3 regions of the Shewanella sp. POL2 genome follow, and region 1 is predicted to be linked to each of the others. Evidence: predicted binding sites of a transcription regulator. Region 1 holds the regulator's gene; each other region holds the start of a gene.
The links. The regulator sigma-54, encoded in region 1, starts transcription at its own class of promoters, with help from an activator protein. The targets are predictions, from matches to a motif close to GTTGGCACGNNNNTNGNNT.
Positions count from the first base shown of each region.

Region 2: a site for sigma-54 is predicted at 1,967-1,985, ahead of SHEWPOL2_RS03235 (nitric-oxide reductase large subunit). Genes of this name have one in related genera too.
Region 3: a site for sigma-54 is predicted at 1,575-1,593, ahead of glnA (glutamate--ammonia ligase). Genes of this name have one in related genera too.

Region 1 covers NZ_AKZL01000133.1:2,944-6,232, reverse strand. The annotation lists gene rapZ (RNase adapter RapZ) at 1-426, opposite strand, end outside; gene ptsN (PTS IIA-like nitrogen regulatory protein PtsN) at 423-866, opposite strand; gene hpf (ribosome hibernation promoting factor) at 869-1,156, opposite strand; gene SHEWPOL2_RS20870 (RNA polymerase factor sigma-54) at 1,185-2,660, opposite strand; gene lptB (LPS export ABC transporter ATP-binding protein) at 2,767-3,289, opposite strand, start outside.
Region 2 covers NZ_AKZL01000008.1:4,216-7,504, reverse strand. The annotation lists gene SHEWPOL2_RS03240 (potassium/proton antiporter) at 1-1,411, opposite strand, end outside; gene SHEWPOL2_RS03235 (nitric-oxide reductase large subunit) at 2,030-3,289, shown strand, end outside.
Region 3 covers NZ_AKZL01000002.1:30,969-34,257, reverse strand. The annotation lists gene glnA (glutamate--ammonia ligase) at 81-1,490, opposite strand; gene typA (translational GTPase TypA) at 2,465-3,289, shown strand, end outside.

The sequences.
Region 1 (3,289 bases):
ATAGATATTCAGATTCGAGGTATCTATATAGTGATCCATCTGCTGTGACAGCGGCTCGAGCAATTTGCCTTCAAGCTTGATGGCTTCTTGCAGTGACACTCGGCTCTTCGATAAGGGATGTAAGCGCCGCGTTTCACTGTAGCGTTTGAGCAACACTTTATCGCTGGAGTTTAAGAAGAAGCTGGTGAGTTCAGTGCCCGTAGGCAGGCTGGCAAGCTGTTTAACCAGGACTTTGTCTTGCTCTGGTAAATTGCGCACGTCAACACTGATAGCAACGAGATCGTTACTGCCTTTGAGCTGTTCAAGCAAACTACCAATCAACGGCAAAGGCAAATTATCGACACAATAGTAGCCGAGATCTTCAAGCACTCTAAGTGCGACCGATTTGCCTGAGCCTGAACGCCCTGACACTATGACCAGTTTCATCCAATGATTACCTGATAGAGTTCCGTTTCATCATGCGTCTTGCGCAATTGTTTTAATATTTGCTTGTCACTGAGCTTTTCAGCCATGCATGACAAGGTACTTAGGTGCTGCTGACATTGGTCGGCAGGCACGAGTAGTGCAAATAAAATATCGACGGGTTGTTTATCGATAGCATCAAAGGCTATCGGCTCCTCACATTTTATCAATATCGCTATGGGTTGTGTTATATCGGTTAATCGACCATGTGGAATGGCGATACCGTTACCTATACCTGTGCTACCCATCTTTTCGCGCGCCACGAGGCTTTCGAAGATCTCTTGAGATGAGAGGGTGGGGTACTGGGCAGCGGCTAAGTCGCTGATGAGTTCCAGTACCTTTTTCTTACTGCCCGGAGTGGCGCAGGTTGTGCACTCCGGCCGCAGTATGGTACGAAGTTCCATTGCTAGTGTTTTGTTAACTTCTCTTTGTGTTTAATAACCTGACGATCAAGTTTATCAATCAGGACGTCTATGGCAGCATACATATCTGCATGCTCTGAAGTCGCGAAGACTTCACCACCGGTGAGGTTGATTCTCGCTTCGGCAATCTGTTGCATTTTCTCAACATTGAGCACAACGTGCACATTATTGATCTGTTCGAAATGACGTTCAAGTTTTGAAAACTTTTCCTCAACATATGCCCGTAACGATTCAGTAATCTCGATATGGTGTCCACTTAGGTTTATTTGCATAGAAACGTCCTCCGATACTCACAATAGGCTATAAGCTTTTACGCTGATTGGAAGGGGGAATAAGCATCGCTTCTCGGTACTTCGCAATGGTTCTGCGCGCAACGTTAATTCCCTGTTCTGCCAGAAGTTGAGCCATCTTGCTGTCGCTTAATGGTTTTTTCTGGTTTTCCGCTGCAACCAGTTTCTTAATGAAAGCTCTGATTGCTGTGGATGAGCACTCACCGCCATCATCCGTCCCGACGTGGCTTGAGAAGAAATATTTTAGTTCAAAAAGTCCTTTTGGGGTATGCATGTATTTTTGAGTCGTCACCCGTGAAATGGTGGACTCATGCATTTCTACCGCTTCGGCGATATCGTTAAGGACCATAGGTTTCATGGCTTCTTCGCCATATTCGAAGAAACCCTGTTGGTATTGCACTATGCAGTTTGCCACCTTGAGCAGTGTTTCGTTGCGGCTTTCAAGGCTTTTGATAAACCATTTAGCCTCTTGCAGATGGCCACGAATAAATTGGCTATCAGCTTGATTTTTTGAACTTCGGGCCATTGCTGCATATTGCTGATTTACGTTGATTTTTGGCATGCAGTCAGGGTTTAATTCGACCACCCAACGGCCGTTTTTCTTCGACACCGATACATCGGGGATCACATATTCTTCATCGACAGGGGTGATGAGTAAACCGGGGCGAGGATTTAAGGTTTGGATCAGCGCAATACTGTCCCTTAACTCGTCTTCTTTCAGTTTGGTCTTACGCATTAACAGCCTAAAGTCGCGAGCGGCGATCAGATCTAAATGATCTTTGATCAGCATGCGGGCGTTTTCGATGTGAGGGGTATCAGGCGAAAAATGAGATAGCTGGATCAGTAAACATTCGCTTAAATCCCTTGCCGCGACACCAACGGGGTCGAAATGTTGAATACGCTTGAGCACGGCTTCAACTTCGTCGAGTTCAATCTCGGGATTGCCCATGGCTTCGAGGATATCTTCAGTGCTTTGAGTGAGATAACCTTGATCGTCAATGGCATCAATAATCGCGGTGGCAATGGCTAAATCGGTTTCAGAGAAGGGTGTGAGGTTTTTTTGCCATTCTAAATGTTCGTACAACCCCTCGCTAGTTTCCCCTTGGAAGGGCATGTCATCTTCACGGCTGGCGCCAGAACCTGAGTTTGGCGATGCGGTAAAGACTTCATCCCAAGTGGTATCCATGGGTAACTCTTCGGGCAGAGATTCTTTGGTCAGCGACTCGGCAATGTCCACGGTGGAGTTATCTTGTTCCTGTGGCTGGGCAGTCGTTTCGCTAAAGTCGGTATCGGCGATATCTTGCTTACGTTCGCTAGGCGCGTCAAATTGCTCCTCTTCCAGCTCGAGAAGAGGATTAGAGTCTAAGGCTTGCTGGATTTCTTGTTGCAGTTCCAATGACGACAGTTGCAGCAGGCGAATGGCCTGCTGAAGTTGTGGCGTCATGGTTAACTGTTGACCCAGTTTGAGCTGGAGTGACGCTTTCATGTTACCGCTGATCCCTAGGTTATTATTGTGAGTTTAGGTCGCTTGATATCATATGGATGGAGCCTAGCGCTCTCAAATTCAAGGCTTATTAGCTTTGTTTTAGTAACTATAGCCTGAATTGTTCACCTAAGTACACAGCCCTAACTTGCTGATTGTCTAAGATCTCTGCGGGTGTGCCCTCGGCAATAAGATTACCGTGACTCACAATGTAAGCATGTTCACAGACGTCTAAGGTCTCGCGCACATTGTGGTCAGTGATAAGTACTCCAAGGCCTCGGCTCTTAAGCTGCTCGATAATTTTCTTGATATCGATAACGGAGATCGGATCAACGCCCGCAAAGGGCTCATCAAGCAGAATAAACTTGGGGTTGGCCGCTAAGGCGCGGGCAATTTCGACGCGGCGACGTTCACCGCCCGATAAGGACATGCCTTGGCTGTCACGAATATGGGTGATATGGAACTCTTCTAGCAGTTGCTCTAGTGCTTCTTCGCGCTGGTCACTATTGAGCTCTTTACGGGTTTGCAGTACCGCCATGATGTTGTCGTGTACGGTTAATTTACGAAAGATACTCGCTTCCTGTGGTAGGTAACCAATACCTTTGCGGGCACGCAGATGCATAGGATCGGCG
Region 2 (3,289 bases), on a different contig from region 1:
GTACGCACAGAATATCACCCGCCTCTAAGCACGTACTTCCCGAAGGATGCAATAACCTGTTATTGCGAAATACTGCCGCAATGCGAGTACCATCGGGCATTGCTAAGCGTTTTAGCGGTTCACCAATACACCACTTACTTTCACTCAAACGATAGACAAACACTTCCCATTCGCTGCTCGGGTAAATTTCAACCCCCGAACGCGAAACGGGCAAAGGCTTTGGGGGCAATTCTACCTTTGCTAAGCGTGCAGCCGTAGTGAGTGACGCCCCTTGGACTAGCAGAGAGACTAACACCACAAAAAAGGCCAAGTTAAAATACAATTGTGCCCCAGGAAGCCCAGCCATCATTGGGAATACCGCTAAAATAATCGGCACGGCACCACGAAGCCCGACCCAAGAGATAAACCAGCGGTCACGGCTGCTAAAACTCTTAAAGGGCAGCAAACTTAGCCATACCGCTAAAGGTCTGGCAAACAGGATCATCCCAAAGGCCAGTGCTAAGCCCGGCAGCCAAATATCTAATAGATCCGAGGGGGTTAGGAGTAGTCCCAAGACGAGAAACATGCCGATTTGACTCACCCAAGTCATTCCATCCAATACGTTTAATATCGCATGACGTCCACGAGTTGGCTTATTACCGAGGAATAGGCCAACTAAGTAAATCGACAGAATGCCACTGCCACCTAGCTTGTTCGATGCAGCGTAAATAATAAGGCCGCCACTGAGCACGAGAATCGAATATAGACCTTCAGCTAGTTGACTTAAGTTCACCAATTTCCATAGCAGCCAGCCACCACCCAAGCCTAATAAAATTCCCAGCCCAAATTGTTTAATAAAGCTAATCAGCATAAAGCTTGCAGAGAGCTCGGCATCGACATTGCCGAGAATGGCAATCAAGGTGACAGTTAAAAATACCGCCATAGGGTCGTTACTACCCGATTCGATTTCCAGCGTTGCTCCAACCCGCTCATTAAGGCTGCGTCCCTTTAACAGTGAGAATACCGCCGCCGCATCGGTAGAGCCGACAATAGCTCCCACAAGCAAACCTTGTAGCCAATGTAAGTCAAATAGCCACGCAGCCATAATGCCTGTGATACTGGTGGTGATCGCCACCCCAAAGGTTGCCAAGGATAACGCAGGCCACAGTGCGACCCTGAAGCTCGCGACCCGAGTGCGCATACCGCCATCGAGCAAAATAATGGCTAAGGCTAAGTTACTGACAAGATAAGCGGTTGAATAATCATCGAAGAGAATACCGCCGGGACCATCTTCACCAGCAAGAATACCTACGGCGAGGAAAATTAATAAGATAGGAATCCCAAGACGGGATGACATGGGACTAAGCAAAACACTCACGGCAGTAAGTAAGGCACCGATCAGAAAAAAACTATTGATGGAATCTGCATCCACACATGCCTCCTTAAATGCTGCTGGCTCAGCTAAACGATAGCAAAAACACCTAGATTAAAAATGACTCAATTAAAAATTTCAGTGTTTCTATACTAGCATAAAAAATGCAGATTATTGGAGTTTTAAATATTAAATTTCAATCATCTACACTAAAATAATCATCAACAGTAACTTTAGGCTAATTTTCAGATAAAAACACATAAAAAGACAAATACAACCTGAACATCAAACCATAAGCATAAACAAAATAAAGCTTATATTTATCAAGTTCTTTAAAAATAAATCCGACACAAACTTTCCATTTTTAATCAAAAAAATATCGGTAACCATCTAAAAAGACACCATATTGATAAAAACACACACCTAACTATATTTATCGCCGCAATACCTTGAAAGAGCACATTAAATTGAATAGTTCATTGTGTTATCAACATTGGCCCACCAATGGCTGTCATAAAGACAATTAATGTCATTATGACAATTTTTATTGCTATCAAAAAAACACTATTAATAATTTAAATTAAATTTTTTCCTTTATTTTCAATGACAAAAATACTTGGCACATATTGCGCAATAGCAAATTACAGGTATCAAAATGACGTTGGATTAAGGGGATTTATGAGCAAACAAAAACTCACCGCTATCGCACTATTATTAGTGTTGATTGCCTCATTTACTGTACTACTGAGCGTAGGCAGTGAAATTTATCGAGAAAAACCACCCATTCCCAGTGCATTTGTCGATGTGAATGGCCAAGTTATCTTTAGTGAACATGATATAGAACAAGGTCAATTAGTATGGCGATCAATGGGCGGCCATCAACTCGGTTCGATTTGGGGACATGGCTCCTATGTCGCCCCCGATTGGACCGCAGACTGGTTACACAGAGAAGCCCAAGCTTGGCTCGACCTGCGCGCCAAGCAACAATATCAAACGCCTTTCGAGCAACTAGGTTCCCAAGAAAAAGCGGGGCTTGAACAAGCATTAAGGGATGATTTACGCCATAACAGTGTTGAACAACAGATCGATGGCACTCAGCTTATTAGGCTATCGACCACACGAGTAGAAGCAATTCGCACGGTTAATCAACACTATTTATCCTTGTTTGGTGATGACCCTAAACTCAGTTCACTACGCGAACAATACGCCATGAAAGAGGGCACAGTGCCCGATGTTACACGCCGTGAACAACTTAATGCGTTCCTGTTTTGGGGGGCTTGGGCTGCCATCACTGAACGCCCAGATGCACCCTATACATACACTAATAACTGGCCGTTCGATCCTCAATTAGGCAATACTCCCACCTCGGATAATATTGTCTGGTCGATACTCAGTATCGTGACCCTGATAGCGGGTATTGGTGGATTGCTATGGCACCATGCCAGCGGTAAGCACGAAAGTCTGCCTAAGCCGTCGGAACAAGACCCGCTGTTTTTCACTAAACCAACCGCTTCACAAAAAGCCGTCGGCAAATACTTCATTACGGCGATAGGTCTCTTTTTATTGCAAATTTTACTCGGAGGTATTACCGCTCACTATGCGGTAGAAGGCCAAGAGTTTTATGGTTTACCTATTGCGGAAATACTTCCCTATTCAGTAACGCGTACTTGGCACACCCAATTAGCCGTATTTTGGATCGCAACTGCTTGGTTAGGTACAGGGCTGTATATTGCACCTGCGTTATCGGGCCATGAACCCAAATATCAACGAATAGGCGTTAACGTACTCTGGGTAGCCTTAGTGGTGGTTGTGCTCGGTTCAATGGCGGGCGAATGGATTGGGGTACAGCAGTATTTTGATCTCGATATGAACTTTCTCTTTGGCCATCAAGGATATGAATACATAGATCTGGGTCGAGTATGGCAAATCTTACTCCTC
Region 3 (3,289 bases), on a different contig from region 1:
AAGCCCCAACAGCAAAGCTGTTGGGGCTTTGATACTTTATGCATGCATTTATACCGTGAGTAATGGCATGCATCTAGCCATTACAGGCTGTAGTACATTTCAAACTCTAATGGGTGAGTTGTACGGCTTACACGCTCAGCTTCTGCAGATTTCAGTGCAATGTAAGATTGGATGAAATCTTCGCTAAATACACCACCGCGAGTTAAGAACTCATGGTCAGCTTGTAAGTTTTCAAGGGCGTTTTCTAATGAAGTTGCCACTTGTGGGATTTCAGCCGCTTCTTCTGCTGGCAGATCGTACAAGTCTTTATCCATCGCTTCGCCTGGATGGATCTTGTTTTGGATACCGTCGATACCCGCCATCAGCAGTGCTGCGAAACCTAAGTATGGGTTTGCATGTGGATCTGGGAAGCGAGTTTCGATACGACGACCTTTAGGGCTTGGTACCACTGGAATACGGATTGAAGCGCTGCGGTTACGTGCTGAGTAAGCTAACATCACTGGTGCTTCGAAGTGTGGCACTAAACGCTTGTAAGAGTTAGTGCTTGGGTTAGTGAAAGCGTTCAGCGCGCGAGCGTGCTTGATGATACCACCGATGTAGTACAGTGCGGTTTCACTTAAACCTGCGTATTTGTCACCTGCGAACAGGTTTACGCCATCTTTCGCCAGAGATTGATGAACGTGCATGCCGCTACCGTTGTCGCCAACGATTGGCTTAGGCATGAAAGTCGCAGTCTTACCGTAGGCGTGAGCCATGTTGTGTACTACGTACTTCAGAATTTGGATTTCGTCCGCTTTCTTAGTCAGGGTGTTGAAGCGAGTTGCGATTTCGTTTTGACCCGCAGTCGCCACTTCGTGGTGGTGAGCTTCAACTACTTGACCCATTTCTTCGAGCACTAAACACATAGCGCTACGTAAGTCTTGTGATGAGTCAACAGGCGCAACTGGGAAGTAACCGCCTTTCACGAATGGACGGTGACCAGTGTTGCCACCTTCGTAGCTAGTGCCAGAGTTCCATGCCGCTTCTTTAGCGTCGATTTTCACGAAACAACCAGACATGTCAGTACCGAAACGAACATCGTCGAACAGGAAGAATTCTGGTTCTGGTCCAACTAATACAGTGTCAGCGATACCGGTAGAGCGTAAGTATTCTTCCGCTTTTTTCGCGATAGAACGTGGGTCGCGGTCATAACCAGTCATAGTGCCTGGCTCGAGAATGTCACAGCGGATCAGTGCAGTGGTTTCTTCGGTGAATGGATCCAGTACGAACGTAGTTGGGTCTGGCATCAGTACCATGTCTGATTCGTTAATGCCTTTCCAGCCAGCGATTGACGAGCCGTCAAACATTTTACCGTCTTCGAAGAAGTCAGCGTCTACCTGATGAGCTGGAATAGATACGTGCTGCTCTTTACCTTTGGTGTCGGTAAAACGTAAATCAACAAACTTAACTTCTAATTCTTCAAGTTGCTTTAAAACTGATTCAACTGACATTCTCAAGTCTCCGGTAGGGTAAAGGGATGTCCCTTCTATAATCTTTTAACTCAAGTTGTGCTTGAGCCAAACTTACTAGCTATAAAGCGATATCCATGCCAACAATTTAAGTTGTTGATAATTAATGAATATGTGTTTTATTGCACTATCTTTAACTCTGTGTTGCACTTTATTGGTGCGTTTTGATGTGGCATTTTGGTGCATTCATCCATTTTGGTGCGCGCCATTCGCCCCCCATTTTAGTGCAGTGACGATGAGCATCGGCTTGCTTGGTTAATTCATATCCATATTCAAGCTGAGCAGCATACTCGTTGTTAGCCTGTTACTATCCATTAGGCTCAGCAAAACAGAATGAATTTAGCATATAAATAAGTCTAGATAACCGCGTAAGCTCACTGTTTTCAGTGCTCGCCATAATGTCACAAAACAGTGAGATGCTAAGCTGTTTTTCTGATAATGATTTTGGCTTGTTTTCATTGCTTATCATTAAAAATCAATTGATTAGTCTTGTTGTTCTTAGGTGGGAATAGAGTTTATTGAAACTGCGTCTAAAGCCATTTATTTAGGCTATAGAGAAAATACTTAGGTAGCTGTTTGGCATACTGATGTGTTTGGACGAAAAAACGGGGCTGCCGAATTGGGGTTATTCGCTATACTTATGGCGGCCTTGAGCGCATAGTCTGCAATGACATTCCAGTGAAAAATAGTAATTTCAGCTGGTTAGTCGTATTGAGTTCGAGATAACGTGGCAATTGTCTGCGCGTTAACGGTGCATTTGGGTTATTTGCCTTATCGCCATAACTGATTCGTTAGCATAGGCCCCAAAAAATAGTTTTATAAGTGTTCAAAAATAATCCTGTGCGATATGGCCGCTCTGGAGTAGAATGTCACGCTTTTTTATGGCGACTCAACGTAGATTGCTGTAACGAATATTGTAATATCCCTAATTTTGTTTGATGGTAAGAGGTTTATCTGTGCTAGAGAATTTACGTAACATCGCCATTATTGCGCACGTTGACCATGGCAAAACGACCCTGGTTGACAAGCTGCTGTCGCAATCAGGAACCCTTGAGACCCGGGGAGAAGCTACTGAGCGGGTGATGGACTCCAACGATCTTGAAAAGGAGCGTGGAATCACGATTCTGGCAAAGAACACTGCCATCAAGTGGAACGACTACCGCATCAACATCGTAGACACCCCAGGCCACGCCGACTTCGGTGGTGAGGTTGAGCGCGTTCTGTCTATGGTTGACTCAGTATTACTGCTGGTTGACGCCGTTGACGGTCCAATGCCACAGACTCGCTTCGTAACCAAGAAAGCGTTCGCCCAAGGCTTAAAGCCAATCGTTGTTATCAACAAGATTGACCGTCCAGGTGCACGCCCTGATTGGGTTATCGACCAAGTATTCGACCTGTTCGATAACTTAGGTGCGACCGACGAGCAATTAGATTTCCCAATCGTTTATGCTTCTGCATTAAACGGTTTTGCAACTTTAGATCCGGATGTCGTCAGTGAAGATATGACGCCACTGTTCCAGACGATCATTGAAAAAGTATCTCCACCTGCAGCAGATGCTGAAGGTCCGTTCCAGATGCAAATTTCTCAGCTTGATTACAACTCTTACGTAGGTGTAATCGGTGTTGGTCGCATCAAGCGTGGTAGCATCAAAGCTAACCAACAAGTGAGCGTGATCGGTGCCGACGGTAAAGTACGCAACGGTAAAATGGGCCAAGTATTAGGTTACATGGGCTTAGAGCGTACCGAAGTTGACGTTGCAAACGCGGGCGACATCGTAGCG